DNA from 2 places in the Streptomyces sp. NPDC058470 genome. Region 1 is predicted to be linked to the other one. Evidence: riboswitches for the same ligand, from Rfam matches in the RefSeq annotation. Region 1 holds a riboswitch; the other holds the start of a gene.
The links. Region 1 has a riboswitch for S-adenosylmethionine ahead of thrC (threonine synthase). Riboswitches for the same ligand answer to the same signal wherever they lie in the genome.
Positions count from the first base shown of each region.

Region 2: another riboswitch for S-adenosylmethionine. It lies ahead of ACFWP7_RS20525 (ABC transporter substrate-binding protein); the one in region 1 lies ahead of thrC (threonine synthase).

Region 1 is NZ_JBHXMF010000097.1:14,831-22,547, reverse strand. Features, by position in the region: gene otsB (trehalose-phosphatase) at 1-141, shown strand, start outside; gene ACFWP7_RS40505 (trehalose-6-phosphate synthase) at 138-1,562, opposite strand; gene ACFWP7_RS40500 (glucosyl-3-phosphoglycerate synthase) at 1,639-2,613, opposite strand; SAM riboswitch class I at 2,793-2,940, shown strand; gene thrC (threonine synthase) at 2,958-4,298, shown strand; gene ACFWP7_RS40490 (MoaD/ThiS family protein) at 4,295-4,570, shown strand; gene ACFWP7_RS40485 (cold-shock protein) at 5,040-5,246, shown strand; gene groL (chaperonin GroEL) at 5,650-7,275, shown strand; gene ACFWP7_RS40475 (NADH:flavin oxidoreductase) at 7,592-7,717, shown strand, end outside.
Region 2 is NZ_JBHXMF010000026.1:86,171-93,887, reverse strand. Features, by position in the region: gene ACFWP7_RS20540 (dihydrofolate reductase family protein) at 1-110, opposite strand, end outside; gene ACFWP7_RS20535 (class I SAM-dependent methyltransferase) at 235-993, opposite strand; gene ACFWP7_RS20530 (YoaK family protein) at 1,365-2,114, opposite strand; SAM riboswitch class IV at 2,577-2,686, shown strand; gene ACFWP7_RS20525 (ABC transporter substrate-binding protein) at 3,078-4,700, shown strand; gene ACFWP7_RS20520 (ABC transporter permease) at 4,763-5,722, shown strand; gene ACFWP7_RS20515 (ABC transporter permease) at 5,719-6,645, shown strand; gene ACFWP7_RS20510 (dipeptide ABC transporter ATP-binding protein) at 6,627-7,717, shown strand, end outside.

The DNA.
Region 1 (7,717 bases):
CGCGCCGAAGGCATCCCGGGCCTCCTGGTGTGCAGCGGCAGCGCGGAGGTCGCGGAACTGGCCGAGCGGGCCGACCTGGTGGTGGACGGCCCGGCAGGCGTCGTACAGCTGCTGAGGGCCCTGACGGCGCGGCTCGGTTAGGGCCGGCTCTCCAACTCCCGCAGCTGCTCCAGGAACCACTGCGCCGGAGGCAGCGCCGTCGCCGCGGCGGCCAGCCGCTTGGTGCGCTCGGCCCGCTCACCGGCCCCCATCGACAAGGCCTCGTGCAGCGCCCGCGCCGTGCCGACCACGTCGTACGGGTTCACCACGATCGCGTCCTCGCCCAGCTCCTCGTACGCCCCCGCCTCCCGGGACAGCACCAGCACGCACCCCTCGTCGGAGACGACCGGCACCTCCTTGGCGACGAGGTTCATGCCGTCCCGGATCGGGTTGACGAGGGCCACGTCGGCGAGCCGGTACGCGGCGAGGGAGCGGGCGAAGTCGTCCTTGACGTGCAGGACGACCGGCGTCCAACCGGGCGTGCCGTAGGTGGAGTTGATGTCGTCGGCGACCCGCTGCACCTCGGCCGTGTAGTCGCGGTACACGGCGAGGTCCTGACGGGAGGGGTAGGCGAAGGCGACGTGCACGACCCGTTCGCGCCAGGACGGCTGGTCCTCCAAGAGCTGCCGGTAGGCCAGCAGTCCGCGCACGATGTTCTTCGACAGTTCGGTGCGGTCGACCCGCACGATCGCCTTCCGGCCCTCGCCGATCTGCTCACGCAGGGTGGCCATCCGCTCGGCGACATCCGCCTCGTGTGCGCGCTCGCGCAGGAAGTCCGCGTCCGCGCCGAGCCCGTGCACGCCGACACGGGTGTCACCGAGGCCGCCGACCAGCTCCTGCGCGCACGCGGTGAACGCGGACGCCCAGCGCTGGGTGAGGAAGCCGAGCCGGTCCGCGCCGAGCATGCCGCGCAGCACCTGCTCGGCGATGTCGTCGGGGAGCATGCGGAAGTAGTCGACCGGCGCCCACGGCGTGTGCGAGAAGTGCCCGATCCGCAGGTCGGGGCGGAGCTCCCGCAGCATGCCGGGGACGAGGGTCAGGTGGTAGTCCTGTACGACCACCACGGCGCCCTCGGCCGCCTCGTCGGCCAGCGCCTGCGCGAAGGCCCGGTTGTAGGCCTCGTACGACGCCCACTGTCGCCGGAACTCCATGTCGAAGACCGGCTCCAGCGGCGTCTGGTAGAGCATGTGGTGGACGAACCACAGCACGGAGTTCGCGATGCCGTTGTAGGCGTCCGCGTGCACCTCGGCGTCGATGTCCAGCATCCGTACGCCGTCCTCGCCGACCCCGCGCCTCACCGCCTCGCGGTCCCCGTCGCCGAGCGCCGAGCACACCCACAGGGCGCCCGCGTCCGGGCCGATCGCCGACAGGCCCGAGACCAGGCCGCCGCCGCCGCGCCTGGCCTGGAGCTCGCCGTCCTCGCGCACGTCGTAGGAGACCGGGCCGCGGTTGGACGCGACGAGGATCCGGTGGGAGCCCTGCGGGGATGCCGTGGAAGCAGCAGTCGAAGCCGTGGAAGCCATACGCGTCAATCTAGCCCGGCCCGGAAACGCTCAAACGTACGGACGGGGTACCGCGCAGACGTATACCGTCGACGGTTTACGCCGCTTTGCGTGACTGATACTCCGAGATTTCCGCCATCGGAGGCCGTTCTTCCGTATCCACGGAGTAGGTGCGCGGCTCGAAGCCGGACTCGCCCCGTTCGAACTGGGTGATGGCCGGCCGGATGAGGTGGCCGCGGGCGAGCCGGAGCTGTGCGGTGCGGTAGATCGCGGCGGACATCCGGCCCAGCGCCTGGCCGTCCTGGTGCCGGTGCTTGCGCACACCGACGTCGACCTGGGCGAGCGCGTCCAGGCCCACCAGGTGCAGCGCGTCGACGAGCATGCCGAGCTCCACGCCGTATCCGACGGGGAACGGGAGCTGTTCCAGGAGGGTGCGGCGGGCCGCGTACTCGCCGCCGAGCGGCTGGACGAAGCCGGCCAGCTGCGGCCAGTGCATGTTCAGCAGGGGGCGGGCCATCAGTTCGGTGACACGGCCGCCCTGACCGGCCGCGGTTCTGCCGGAGGTGGGTTCACCCGGCAGGTTCAGCGGGCGGTCGTACATCGCCTTGACCAGGTCCACGCCCGGATCGGTGAGCAGCGGCCCCACGATCCCGGAGACGAAGTCCGACGAGAACTCCTTGAGGTCCGCGTCAATGAAACAGACGATGTCACCGCTCGTCACCAGGAGTGACCGCCACAGGACCTCGCCCTTGCCGGGCACGGCCGGGATGCGGGGAAGTATTTCGTCCCGGTGAACTACTCGCGCACCGGCGGCGGCGGCGACCTCGGAGGTGCGGTCCGTGGAGCCCGAGTCGATGACGACGATCTCGTCGACGAGGGGGACTTTGCGGGTCATCAGGTCGCGGCGGATGATGGAGACGATCTCACCGACCGTGGCCTCCTCGTTGAGCGCGGGCAGGACCACGCTCACCGTGGAGTTGGTGGATCGTTTCGCGGCTATGAGCTTCTTGAGCGGCCGGTCGGTCACGGACCAGGAGCGCGTGCTCAGCCAGCGCTCGACGTCTTCAAGCACGTGCGGCTCTCCCTTGCGTTCATTGGGATGCTTGTGCCCGTCGCCGCGGCAGCGTTTGGTGTGTCGCTGGCATCTCGCGGTTCGGACGGCTCTCTCCACCATCCAGGCCTTCGGTTACAGTCTTGAACAACGCTGATGACCATCGCATGTCGGGGGTCGTCCGGCGCACAACTGAATACCGCTCATCCAGAGGGGCAGAGGGATACGGCCCGTTGAAGCCCCGGCAACCCTCCAGCTGGTTCTTGTCACGTCGATGTGGCGAGGCTCCCGGCTCGGGAAGGTGCCAAATCCGTCTCACGGCGAAGTGCGTCGTGAGGAAGATGAGGAGAAAGGGCCTCGCCTCCATGGCTGCGCAGACAGTTGCAAGCACCACTGCAAGCACCGTTGCAAACACCACGAACTCCGTGACTTCCCCGGATTCCGCGAACTCCGTCGACCTGGGCCCCGCCACCGCGCTTTCCTGCCGCGAGTGCGGACACCGCGTCCCGCTCGGCCCGCTCTTCGCCTGCGAGGAGTGTTTCGGCCCGCTGGAGATCGCGTACGACTTCTCGGCCTACGAGACCGAGGACCTCCGCAAGCGCATCGAAGCGGGCCCCGCGAACATCTGGCGCTACGCGCCGCTCCTGCCGGTCCCCGCGGACGTCGCGGAGAAGCCGAACATCAACCCCGGCTGGACCAAGCTCGTCAAGGCCGACAACCTGGCCCGCGCGCTGGGCGTCACCCCCGGCAAGCTCTTCGTCAAGGACGACTCCGGCAACCCGACGCACTCCTTCAAGGACCGTGTCGTCGCCCAGGCCATCGAGGCCGCCCGCGCCTTCGACTTCACCACCCTCTCCTGCTCCTCCACCGGCAACCTCGCGGGCGCCGTGGGCGCAGCCGCGGCCCGCGCCGGCTTCCGCTCCTGCGTCTTCATCCCGCACGACCTGGAGCAGGGCAAGATCGTCATGGCCGCGGTGTACGGCGGCGAGCTCGTCGGCATCGAGGGCAACTACGACGACGTGAACCGTTTCTGCTCCGAGCTGATCGGTGACCCGGCCGGCGAGGGCTGGGGCTTCGTCAACGTCAACCTGCGGCCGTACTACGCGGAGGGCTCGAAGACCCTCGCGTACGAGATCTGCGAGCAGCTCGGCTGGCAGATCCCCGACCAGCTGGTCATCCCGATCGCCTCCGGCTCCCAGCTCACGAAGATCGACAAGGCTCTGCAGGAGCTGATCAAGCTCGGCCTCGTGGCGGACAAGCCGTACAAGATCTTCGGTGCCCAGGCCGAGGGCTGCTCGCCGGTGTCCGTCGCCTACAAGGCCGGCCACGACGTCGTACGCCCGCAGAAGCCCCACACCATCGCCAAGTCGCTCGCCATCGGCAACCCGGCCGACGGGCCGTACGTGCTCGACATCGCGCGGCGTACCGGCGGCGCCGTGGAGGACGTCAACGACGAGCAGATCGTCGACGCGATCAAGCTCCTCGCGCAGACGGAGGGCATCTTCGCCGAGACCGCGGGTGGCGTGACGGTGGGTGTGGCGAAGAAGCTGATCGAGAACGGTCTGCTCGATCCGACCCTCACCACCGTCGTCCTCAACACCGGCGACGGCCTCAAGACCCTGGACGCGGTGGCCTCGGACACCGGGCTCACCGCGACCATCCGCCCGAACCTGGACTCCTTCCGAGAGGCTGGCCTCGCGTCATGAGCGTCAACGTCCGTATCCCCACCATCCTGCGCACCTACACCGCCGGCAAGGCCGAGGTGACGGCCGAGGGCGGCACCCTCGGCGAGGTGATCGCCGACCTGGAGCAGAACCACACCGGCATCGCCGCACGCGTCCTGGACGACCAGGGCAAGCTGCGTCGCTTCGTCAACGTGTACGTGAACGACGACGACGTCCGCTTCGAGAAGGGCCTGGAGACGGCGACGCCGGACGGCGCGGGCGTCTCGATCATTCCGGCCGTCGCCGGAGGCTGACCGTCACGCGTCATTACTTACGGTGATTGCCGTTACCTTAGGTAATTGCGGTCACCGAGAGTTCATCGAATTGCCCCCTCCGTGAGAGAAGCGGAGGGGGCAATTCTGTATGGTTGAGCGCGGTACAGTTGGGGAAGCCGCTTCGCTTTCGAGTTGGTTTCATGCCGGGCGCATATGAGTCCTCGCCCGATGCCCGACAAGAAGTAGCCAAAGTGCCCCGCCTCTTTGAGCCGTTTATGGCATTTACGGGGCCCGACTTGCCCTGAAACTTTGCGAATTCTCCGCATATTCCCGATCGGTCGTGCTCAGAATTCTCGTCCGATTGACCTGTTGCAGAGGGCAGTTGGACAGATACATTCAGCCGCGGTCGACGCGTTCCGGCGCACACCCCCAATCCTTGGGGGGTGAGGTCTGACCCGGGCCCGCGAAGTGCGGTCCTGTGCAAGGGCCAGTAATAGGGGAGTTAGGCATGGCTCAGGGCACCGTCAAGTGGTTCAACGCGGAGAAGGGGTACGGCTTCATCGCGGTCGACGGTGGTGCGGATGTATTCGTCCACTACAGCGCGATTCAGATGGACGGCTACCGCACCCTTGAAGAGGGCCAGCGGGTCGAGTTCGAGATCTCGCAGGGCCAGAAAGGGCCGCAGGCGGACATGGTCCGGCTGGCGACCAGCTGAAGCACGCGCCGACTGAATAGTTCTGTTCGACGTGACGAAGGGCTCGTATCCCCACCAGGGGGTGCGGGCCCTTCGGTCTGCCCGTCCGTCTGTCCGTCCATCTGCTCGTCGGTCTGCTCGTCTGCCCGCCCCCTGCGGCCGGCTGTCCGCGGGTCCCTCCGGCTGTCTTCGCGCCGTGTGCGCCCCCTGCTTCACCTGGGGATCTTCCGGAGTCGCTTGCACTCGGTAGGGGCGAGTGCTAATCATTGGCGTTAGCACTCTGCAGGTGAGAGTGACAACGAGGACCGGGTCAGTGAGGCCCGCAGGCCAAGTGGGGCAAGGAACCACGAGGCAGGCAGGCCGTCCGTCGCGGGCGCGGGCGCGGTCCGGAGCAATCCACCCCAGTCCGGGAGGACCACTTCACATGGCCAAGATCATCGCGTTCAACGAGGAGGCGCGGCGCGGTCTCGAGCGCGGGATGAACCAGCTCGCCGACGCCGTCAAGGTCACCCTTGGTCCCAAGGGCCGCAACGTCGTCCTCGAGAAGAAGTGGGGCGCCCCCACGATCACCAACGATGGTGTTTCCATCGCCAAGGAGATCGAGCTCGAGGACCCGTACGAGAAGATCGGCGCAGAGCTGGTCAAGGAAGTCGCCAAGAAGACGGACGACGTCGCCGGCGACGGTACGACCACCGCGACCGTTCTGGCGCAGGCGCTGGTCCGCGAGGGCCTTCGCAACGTAGCCGCGGGTGCCAACCCGATGGCCCTCAAGCGTGGTATCGAGAAGGCCGTCGAGGCCGTCTCCGGTGCCCTGCTCGAGCAGGCCAAGGATGTCGAGACCAAGGAGCAGATCGCCTCCACGGCCTCCATCTCCGCCGCCGACACCCAGATCGGCGAGCTCATCGCCGAGGCTATGGACAAGGTCGGCAAGGAAGGCGTCATCACCGTCGAGGAGTCCCAGACCTTCGGTCTGGAGCTGGAACTCACCGAGGGTATGCGCTTCGACAAGGGCTACATCTCGGCGTACTTCGCCACCGACATGGAGCGTATGGAGTCCGTCCTGGACGACCCGTACATCCTGATCGCCAACTCGAAGATCGCCAGTGTCAAGGACCTGCTCCCGCTCCTGGAGAAGGTCATGCAGTCGGGCAAGCCGCTGCTGATCATCGCCGAGGACGTCGAGGGCGAGGCTCTGTCGACGCTGGTCGTCAACAAGATCCGTGGCACCTTCAAGTCCGTCGCCGTCAAGGCGCCGGGCTTCGGTGACCGCCGCAAGGCCATGCTCGGCGACATCGCCATCCTCACGGGCGGCGAGGTCATCTCCGAGGAGGTCGGCCTCAAGCTGGAGAACGCGGGTATCGACCTGCTGGGCCGTGCCCGCAAGGTCGTCATCACCAAGGACGAGACGACGATCGTCGACGGCTCCGGCTCTGCCGACCAGGTCGCCGGCCGGGTCAACCAGATCCGCGCCGAGATCGAGAACTCCGACTCGGACTACGACCGCGAGAAGCTCCAGGAGCGCCTGGCGAAGCTGGCCGGCGGCGTGGCCGTCATCAAGGCCGGTGCCGCCACCGAGGTCGAGCTCAAGGAGCGCAAGCACCGCATCGAGGACGCCGTTCGCAACGCGAAGGCGGCCGTCGAGGAGGGCATCGTCGCCGGTGGTGGCGTGGCCCTCATCCAGGCTTCCTCGGTCTTCGAGAAGCTGGAGCTCACGGGTGACGAGGCGACCGGCGCCAACGCCGTGCGGCTCGCCCTGGAGGCCCCGCTCAAGCAGATCGCCATCAACGGTGGTCTCGAGGGTGGCGTCATCGTCGAGAAGGTGCGCAACCTGCCCGTCGGCCACGGCCTGAACGCCGCGACCGGTGAGTACGTCGACATGATCGCCGAAGGCATCATCGACCCGGCGAAGGTCACGCGCTCTGCCCTGCAGAACGCCGCCTCCATCGCCGCGCTGTTCCTCACCACCGAGGCCGTCATCGCCGACAAGCCGGAGAAGGCCGCCGCAGGCGGCGCTCCGGGCGGCATGCCGGGCGGTGACATGGACTTCTGATCGACCTAGGGGCCTCGGCTCCCGGTTGATCACCGTCCTTCGTACCGAGGGCGGCACCCCTTTCTCCCAGGGGGTGCCGCCCTCGGGCGTTTCCGGGTGCCGTAGGGACGCGTGTCCGCACACCCTCCGGGTGATCCGGACGCGTGTCCTGGATCACGAGGAAGGCGCGCGGGAGCCGGAATGCGCTGACGGGCGAGGCGGTTGAAGTTGCTGGCAGGAACTAATGCGCGTGCAGATATCCATCACATGTATCTATGCATGAGCATCCCTTCGCCTGCCAGCCGTCCGACCGACCTCTCCCCATAGGAGCCCTCACGTGACAACCGCTCCCTCCCGCGCGGCCCAGATCCTGTCCCGCCCCGTCTCCCTCAACGGCCTGACCGTCCCGAACCGGATCGTCATGGCGCCGATGACCCGCCAGTTCTCCCCGGGCGGCATCCCC
Region 2 (7,717 bases), on a different contig from region 1:
GGGTGGGTCCAACCGCCGTGAGCGAAGCCGCCCTCGGTGTCCTCGTCGGGTCCACCCGGTGCCTGTACGACGCCGTCCAAGCTCATGAATTCACTGATCACGATGCGCATGGGACTCGCTCCTCTTCCTCACGCCAAGGGTTACGGCAACCACGCCAAGGGTTACGGCAACTACCCCAAGGTCTACGGCCATGGAGACTGCCGCGTCGCTGGAAAGTCATCGCTGCCTTCCGCATCACCTGTCCAGCCCCTGGCGAGGGTTTCCCATCGTCTCCGCAGGAGGGCGCGCCGAACGGGGGCGGTAGTACGACGCGACGGCCGGCTGGCCGGTGTAGTTGGGGCCCGCGTGGGGGTCGGCGCCAAGGTAGGTGAAGGGCAGGGTGATGTGGCGGCCGCCCCGCAGGCTGAGGCGGTGGTGGCGGGCCGAGTAGTGGAAGCCGGCGGCGCGCAGTGCGGCGAGGACCGGGCGGGAGGCATCACCGCCGTCGGGTCGCCGCAGCGTCGAGGGGTCGAGGTGGGCGACCAGCAGGCCGGTGCCGGTGAGCCAGGAGGCGGCCCGCTCCAGCAGTGCGAGCCGGTCGCCGATGTAGTGCAGTCCGTGGACGCAGGTGACCAGGTCGTAGCGGCGCTCCGCGGACCACCCGCCGAGGTCTGCGGTGATGAGTTCGAGGCCGTCGGGCAGCGCTGCCTGCAACCGCGGGCCCACCAGGTCCACGCCGGTCAGTGCGGCTTGCGGAAGTCGCTTGGCCGCTTCGCGTAGGGCCAGCCCTTCTCCGCTGCACAGGTCCAGCCATGAAGGGGCGGAGCGGCGGTTGCTCTCGTTCAGGAACTCCGTGGGAGCGAAGCCGAGTTCGCGGGGGTAGCTGTTGACGCCGGCCAGAGCCCGTTCGCGGTTCATGGCGCTGTTGGCCACCACCGAATGGCCGGCCAACTCGTCGTCCTTGATCAACCGGGGCGGCGGCTCGGCTGTTGTCCGCGAAGTACCGTCGATCATCGCACCATTGTGCGGTACGACCGGTCGTTGCGGGCGAACCCAGGGGCCACGGGCCTCGGCGAAGCCGCGGATAGCGGGTGCCGCCTCCCGAGGACGGCGGCCCGGTCGGCACGGGGCCCCGGGCCGACTACCCAGCCGCGGACGGCAGCCACACCACTTTCAGGCGGAAGACGGCCTACCGGCTCGCCTCGCGTAAGGGATGCAGCCCCGAGACCGGCCGCCCGCCCGTGCGTTGCAGCTCACCACGGTCCTCAAGCCGCATCCTCGCCACAGCGCCGGTCAGCCCGAGCCGGTACGACCGTCATGTCTGCCGTACCGGCACCGAGGCGAGGATCCCGCTCACCAAGGCGGTGATCCCGCTCGCGGACGCTCTATCGCGCAGGTTTCTGCTTCAACATCACGGAGGCGATCGCGACGACGAGTGCGATAACGACCACTGGCAGCACCGGCGCGTAGGTATGCGCGTGGCTGAGCATCCAGTCTCCGACGAAGGCGCCCGCCACCATGCCCACCAGGACCCCGGTCAGGCGACGTACCGCGGCGGGCTTGAGAGACCAGGTGGTGATCCCGGAAATCCAGCTGATGAAGGTGGCCGTGGCCGCCGTGGTGGAAATGCCCGGCACATGAAGCGACCGAACGGCATTCATCTGCAGACCCATCGCAAAGGCGTTGAGGGCGACCAGGATGTTGGACACGAGGCTGGACGGAGACGCCGCCATCCACACGACGATGAAACCGACCTGCGCCACCGTCGCGACGCACAGTGCGATGGAGACACGACGCGGCCACGCTTCGAAGATCTGCGAGTCCTCCATCTCCTCGTCGCCGTTGAACGCGGTCAGGATCCGTGTTGCCAGCGCGGCCCCCACGGCGAACGCGGCAAGTGAAATCACCACGCGAACGGGATCCGGGCCGGCGGGCGGCCGCGTGCCGGCTACACCAAGTCCGAGAAACACCAGGTTTCCGGTCTGGAACGCCGTGAAGACCTTCCCGAAGGAGAGAAAGCAGATCGCCTCGAAGACGCCTGACGAGAACGCCAGGGCGACAAGCAGCCAGTCACGAATGGCCAGCAGTTCCGGTGCCGCGTGCGCGGCAGCCAGGTCCACACGCCGGTCATCCACGGGTTCGGCTCCTCCGTCGCCCCGGACCGGCAGGGTCGGGGCGGCAGATTGAGTGTCCCGAGAACGTTCGAGTCGAGACAGCCGGCCGTGGGTGTTTTGCAGGCTGCTCCATTGCATGCCTTTCCCTCCAAGCGCTCAGAGTCGGCAACTCGCCCCGACTAGTTGCTAGGTACACATTTATCTCCCGCGTTCAGGATGTGACCACATCCGGGAAAAAGCCACATATTTGGGCGAAACCTTACTCAGGTTTCAGCAAAGAACTACGAAGGCCCTCTGGAATGACGAAACAGACAGGGCCGACGATTTCTTGAGTCGGGGCGCCTCGGACCCGACCGGCGGCCGGTCAGGAGAGTTCGGAAGGCCGTTTCCGGTCCTTTCGCCACTCGATCCGCCGTGCCGTGCGTGGCCCAACTCGCCTGTCGGCATTGACGGATCATGGCGACGCTCGTTAGCGTTCCAAGCGGCATTGAGTGTCAGCGTCAAGCCCTGGCTCGTTGATCGGCAACCCTCCGCCGCGGTGGGGTGCTCCAGGTGAAAGCCCGGCGGGGTCATCGACCCCGCAAGCGCGTGGCCCCTTGACCGGGCCTGAGATCGGGAGGACGAGCGTGCCGAACAGCAGTGATCTCAGTGCCTCGATCGCGGCCGCCGCGGTGTTCTCCGGATTCTCCCGCCGACGCCACATCGACCTGCAGCTCTTCACCAGCTGTCTGTGTCACGACTGATTGCGTCCCTGCCTCACCGCCCTCCTGACTGACGTTCGCCGACGGCTTTGACGCCGCGGGCGACTCCCTGCGGGCTCTCACGGCGCTGTCGGAGTCCGCGGCACTGTCACGCCTTCGTCGGCACCCTTCCCCCAGACACCTTCCGGATATTTCCGTCACTTCGCCCAGGTCTGCTCAGGGCCACTTCGCCTTGGTCTGCACCGGTACGTGCGCGGTGACTTTGGAGTAGGAGAACCCGTCCGTGATATCGCATCCGGATTCCCGACCCACCCGGTGGGCGGCACTCGCCGCCCTTGTGACCAGCAGCGTCCTGCTGAGTGCCTGCACGTCGAGCGACAGCGCCGGCTCGACCAGCGACAACGGCCCGGCCAAGTCCGGCGGCACACTGACCTTCGCAGTGGGTTCCGACGTGGGCTGCGTGGATCCGCAGCAGGTGGGCAGCAACGACACCATTTACTCACTGCGCCAGATCGTGGACTCCCTGACCGACCAGGATCCCAGGACCGGCAAAATTGTGCCGTGGCTGGCGAAGAGCTGGGAAGTCAGCTCCGACACGACCACGTTCACCTTCCACCTGCGATCAGGTGTCACCTTCAGCGACGGGACACCGCTGACCGCGCAGGTGGTCAAGGACAACTTCGACGCGGTACCGAAGCTCGGCGCCCTGGGGACCCTGGCCCAGGGGTACTTGAGCGGCGTGGACAGCACCACCGCGGTTGACCCGCTCACGGTGCGGGTCGAGTTCAAGCAGCCGAACGCGCAGTTCCTGCAGGCCACGTCGACGCACTCGCTGGGTATCGAGTCGGCGGCGAGTGCCCTGCAGAGCCCGCAGGAGAAGTGCAGCAAGGGTGTGGTCGGGTCGGGGCCGTTCACGCTGGAGAGCTACGTGCAGAACCAGGCGATCACCTTGACCAAGCGCAGCAAGTACGCCTGGGGTTCGTCGCTGTGGACCAAGCAGGGCGAGGCGTACCTGGACAAGCTGGTGTTCAAGGTGGTGCCCGAATCGGGCGTGCGCACCGGCAGCCTGCAGTCCGGTCAGGTGGACGCGATCAGCAGCGTCGGCAAGGCCGACGAGGCGGCGCTCACGGGTGGCCAGGTGAACCTGCAACGACGGGCGAATCCCGGTGCGGTGTTCAACCTGGGGCTGAACAACTCCCGCCCACTGCTGAAGGACGCGAAGGTGCGTCAGGCGCTCCTGTTCGCCATCAACCGGCAGCAGATCGTCGACACCGTGTTCCCGACCGGCACCAGGCCGGCGACCAGCATCCTGGCGTACACCACACCGGACTACGCGGACCAGGGCTCCGACCTGGTCTTCGACACGGCGAAGGCGAAGTCCCTGCTGGAATCGGCCGGTTGGAAGGTCGGCAGTGACGGCATCAGATCGAAGAACGGCACCAAGCTCAGCCTGATCGTCAGGTGGTTCGCCAACGCGGCCACCAACCAGCCGACGCTGGAGCTGATCCAGCAACAGCTGAAGGCGGTCGGGGTCGACGTGGTGCTCAAGGAGACGCAGACCGCCCAGTTCGCCACGATGCTGCAGTCCGGCGACTTCGACGCGTCGTGGGGCAACCTGACCCGCGCCGACCCGGACATCCTGCGCAGCCAGTACTCCACCGAGCTGGCCAACCTCTACCACCTGCCGACGAGCCCGCTGGACTCGGCGCTGACCCAGCAGGCGGCAACGGCCGACGCGGCCAAGCGGAAGGAACTGGTCGGCCAGGCACAGCAGTTGATCGTGCAGAACGCCTACGTCATTCCCGTGGTGGAGCTGCAGACCCAGCTGGGGGTGGCGAAGAAGGTGCACGACCTCAGGTTCGATGCCTCCAGCCGGATCCAGCTGCACGACACCTGGATCGGCTAGCAGCCGGTGGATGCGCGACAGAGCGTCCGATCCGGTCGTCGGCTGCAGGAGGTGGGCAGGGAATGCGTCGCTATGTGATCAAGCGTCTCGCACAGGCACTCGGGGTGCTCTGGGCGGCGTACACGGTGTCGTTCTTCGTACTGAACTACCTGCCCGGTGATCCGGTCTCGGCGATGGCCGGCGCCGGAGCGGACTCGGGCCAGATCGATCCGGCGCAGATCGCCGCACTACGGCATGAGTACGGCTTCGACAAACCGGTGCTGGTGCAGTACGCCGACCATCTCGGCAAGGCGGTGCGCGGTGACTTCGGGAACGCGGTCTCCACCGGTCGGCCGGTGACCTCGACGCTGGCCGACGCGCTGCCGCAGACGCTGCAGTTGACCGGAGCGGCGCTGCTGCTCGCGGTGGTCTTCGGTGGCGGTCTTGCGGTGCTGGCGACCTACACCACGCAGCGGTGGTTGCGGCAGCTGTTGCTGTCGTTGCCGCCGCTGGGAGTGTCGGTTCCGACGTTCTGGGTCGGGCTGGTGCTCGTCGAGCTGTTCTCCTTCCGGGCGCGGTGGTTCCCCGCGTTCGGTAACGACGGGCTGCCGGGTCTGGTGCTGCCGGCGGTGACGCTCGCGATCCCGACCGGCGCCCTGGTCTCGCAGGTGCTGGCCAAGAGCCTGCTCACGGCGCTCGACCAGGCATATGTGGAGACCGCGCGGGCCAAGGGCGCCGGCCGACTGCGCATTCACCTGCGGCACGCGCTGCGCAACGCCTCACTGCCGGCGTTGACGATCGTCGGGCTGCTGGCCGGGCAGCTCATCGCCGGTTCGGTGGTCGTCGAGACCGTGTTCTCCCGCGACGGCCTGGGCCGGGTGACGGCCGCTGCGGTCACGGCCCAGGACATTCCACTGGTCCAGGGAGTGGTGGTGTTCGGAGCCCTGATCTTCGTGGCGGCCAATCTGCTCGTCGATCTCGTCTATCCGCTGCTGGACCCGCGGATCGTGGTGACCTCGAACAGGAAGGTGCGGCCCGCATGAGCGAAACCCTTGTCGAGGATGCCGCCGCCGGCGCCGCGCTCGGCCTGGCACGGCCCGTCGAGCCGGGCATCGACCCGAGTCCGGTGCGCGGGTTCGAACCCAGGCGGGTGATCCGATTCCTGCTGCTGCGACCGGGCCTGCTGGCGTCGGTCCTCGCGGTGGCGTTCGTGGTCCTTGCCGCGTTCTGGCCGGGGCTGTTCACCTCGCAGGATCCGCTGCAGGGGGTGCCGTCGCAGAACTTCCAGGGCCCGAGCGGCGCGCACTGGTTCGGCACCGACGAACTGGGACGTGACCTGTTCTCCCGGGTGGTGCACGGCGCGCAGCTGTCGTTGAAGGCGACGCTGATCGCGGTGGGCGTCGCCTTCCTGGTCGGCGGGGCGCTCGGCCTGATCGCCGGGTTCGTGGGCCGCTGGGTCGAGGACGTGGTGATGCGCTTCGTCGACGTACTGCTGTCGATCCCGGCGCTGTTCCTGTCCCTGGCCCTGGTCACCGCGCTGGGTTATGGAACGGTGAAGGTCGCGGTCGCCGTCGGGATCGCCAGCGTCGCCGGCTTCGCACGGGTGATGCGTGCGGAAGTGCTGCGGGTGCGCCAGGCGGTCTTCGTCGAGGCGTCCCGCTCCTGCGGGTCCCGTTGGTACTCGGTCCTTGGCCGGCATGTGCTGCCCAACGCGATGGGCCCGGTGATCGTGCTGGCCACCCTGGAGTTCGGCACCGCCGTCCTGGCCGTCTCGTCACTGAGCTTCCTCGGTTACGGAGCGCCGCCACCGGCGCCGGAATGGGGCACGTTGATCTCCGACGGACGCAACTACCTGGGCAACGCCTGGTGGCTCACCGCGCTTCCCGGGCTGGTGATCGCCTCGACGGTGCTGGCCACCAACCGCATCGCACGCGCGCTGGACGGCGAATGGTCCCGGCAGCGATGACCGGCCCGCTGACGAACGAACCCGAGACGGATGACGCCGTGACGAACGAGGCCGTGACCACCGCAGTGCCTGCCACCCGGGAACCGCTGCTGGAGGTGCGGAACCTGTCGGTGTCGTACCGCACCCGCGGCGGCTCCGTGCATGCCGTGCGGGGCGTGGACCTCGACGTATGGCCGGGCGAAGTGACCGCGGTGGTCGGCGAGTCCGGATCCGGCAAGAGCACGACCGCGCATGCGATCACCCGGCTCCTGGCGGCGAACGGCGGCATCGACGCCGGTACCGTCCGCTTCGGCCGGCACGACCTCGCCTCGCTGACGGAACGGGAGCTGCGTACGGTGCGCGGCGCGGGGATCGGCCTCGTGCCCCAGGACCCGTCGGTGTCACTCAACCCGGTCAAGCGCATCGGTGAGCAGGTCGCCGAGGTGCTCCGTATCCACCGGCTGGCGACACGACGCTCCGCGCCGTTGGACGCGATCGCCGTCCTGGACCTGGCCGGGCTGCCCGACGCGGCCACCCGCGCCCGGCAGTACCCGCACGAACTGTCCGGCGGAATGCGGCAACGGGCGCTGATCGCCATCGCCATCGCCGCCAAACCAAAGTTGATCATCGCCGACGAGCCGACCAGCGCGCTGGACGTCACCGTGCAACGGGTCATCCTCGACCATCTGCAGCACCTCACCGAAGCGTCCGGAACCGGGGTGCTGCTGGTGACCCACGACCTCGGCGTCGCCGCCGACCGGGCCGCGCGGATCGTGGTCATGTCGCAGGGGCGGGTCGTCGAGACCGGTCCGACCCGCGACATCCTGGAGAACCCGCAGCACGACTACACCCGACGCCTGCTGGCCAGCGCTCCCAGCCTGACCACCGCACGCCCCCGGGCCACGGTCGCCGTCCCACCCTCCACAGCCGAGAAGGAGGCGCCGCTGGTCGAGGTACGCAACCTGGTCAAGAAGTTCCGGCTGCCCCACGCCGCGGGCTCGGCCCGCACACTGCGAGCGGTCGACGACGTCAGCTTCACCCTCCACCGCGGGCGGACACTGGCGCTGGTCGGCGAATCCGGCTCCGGAAAGTC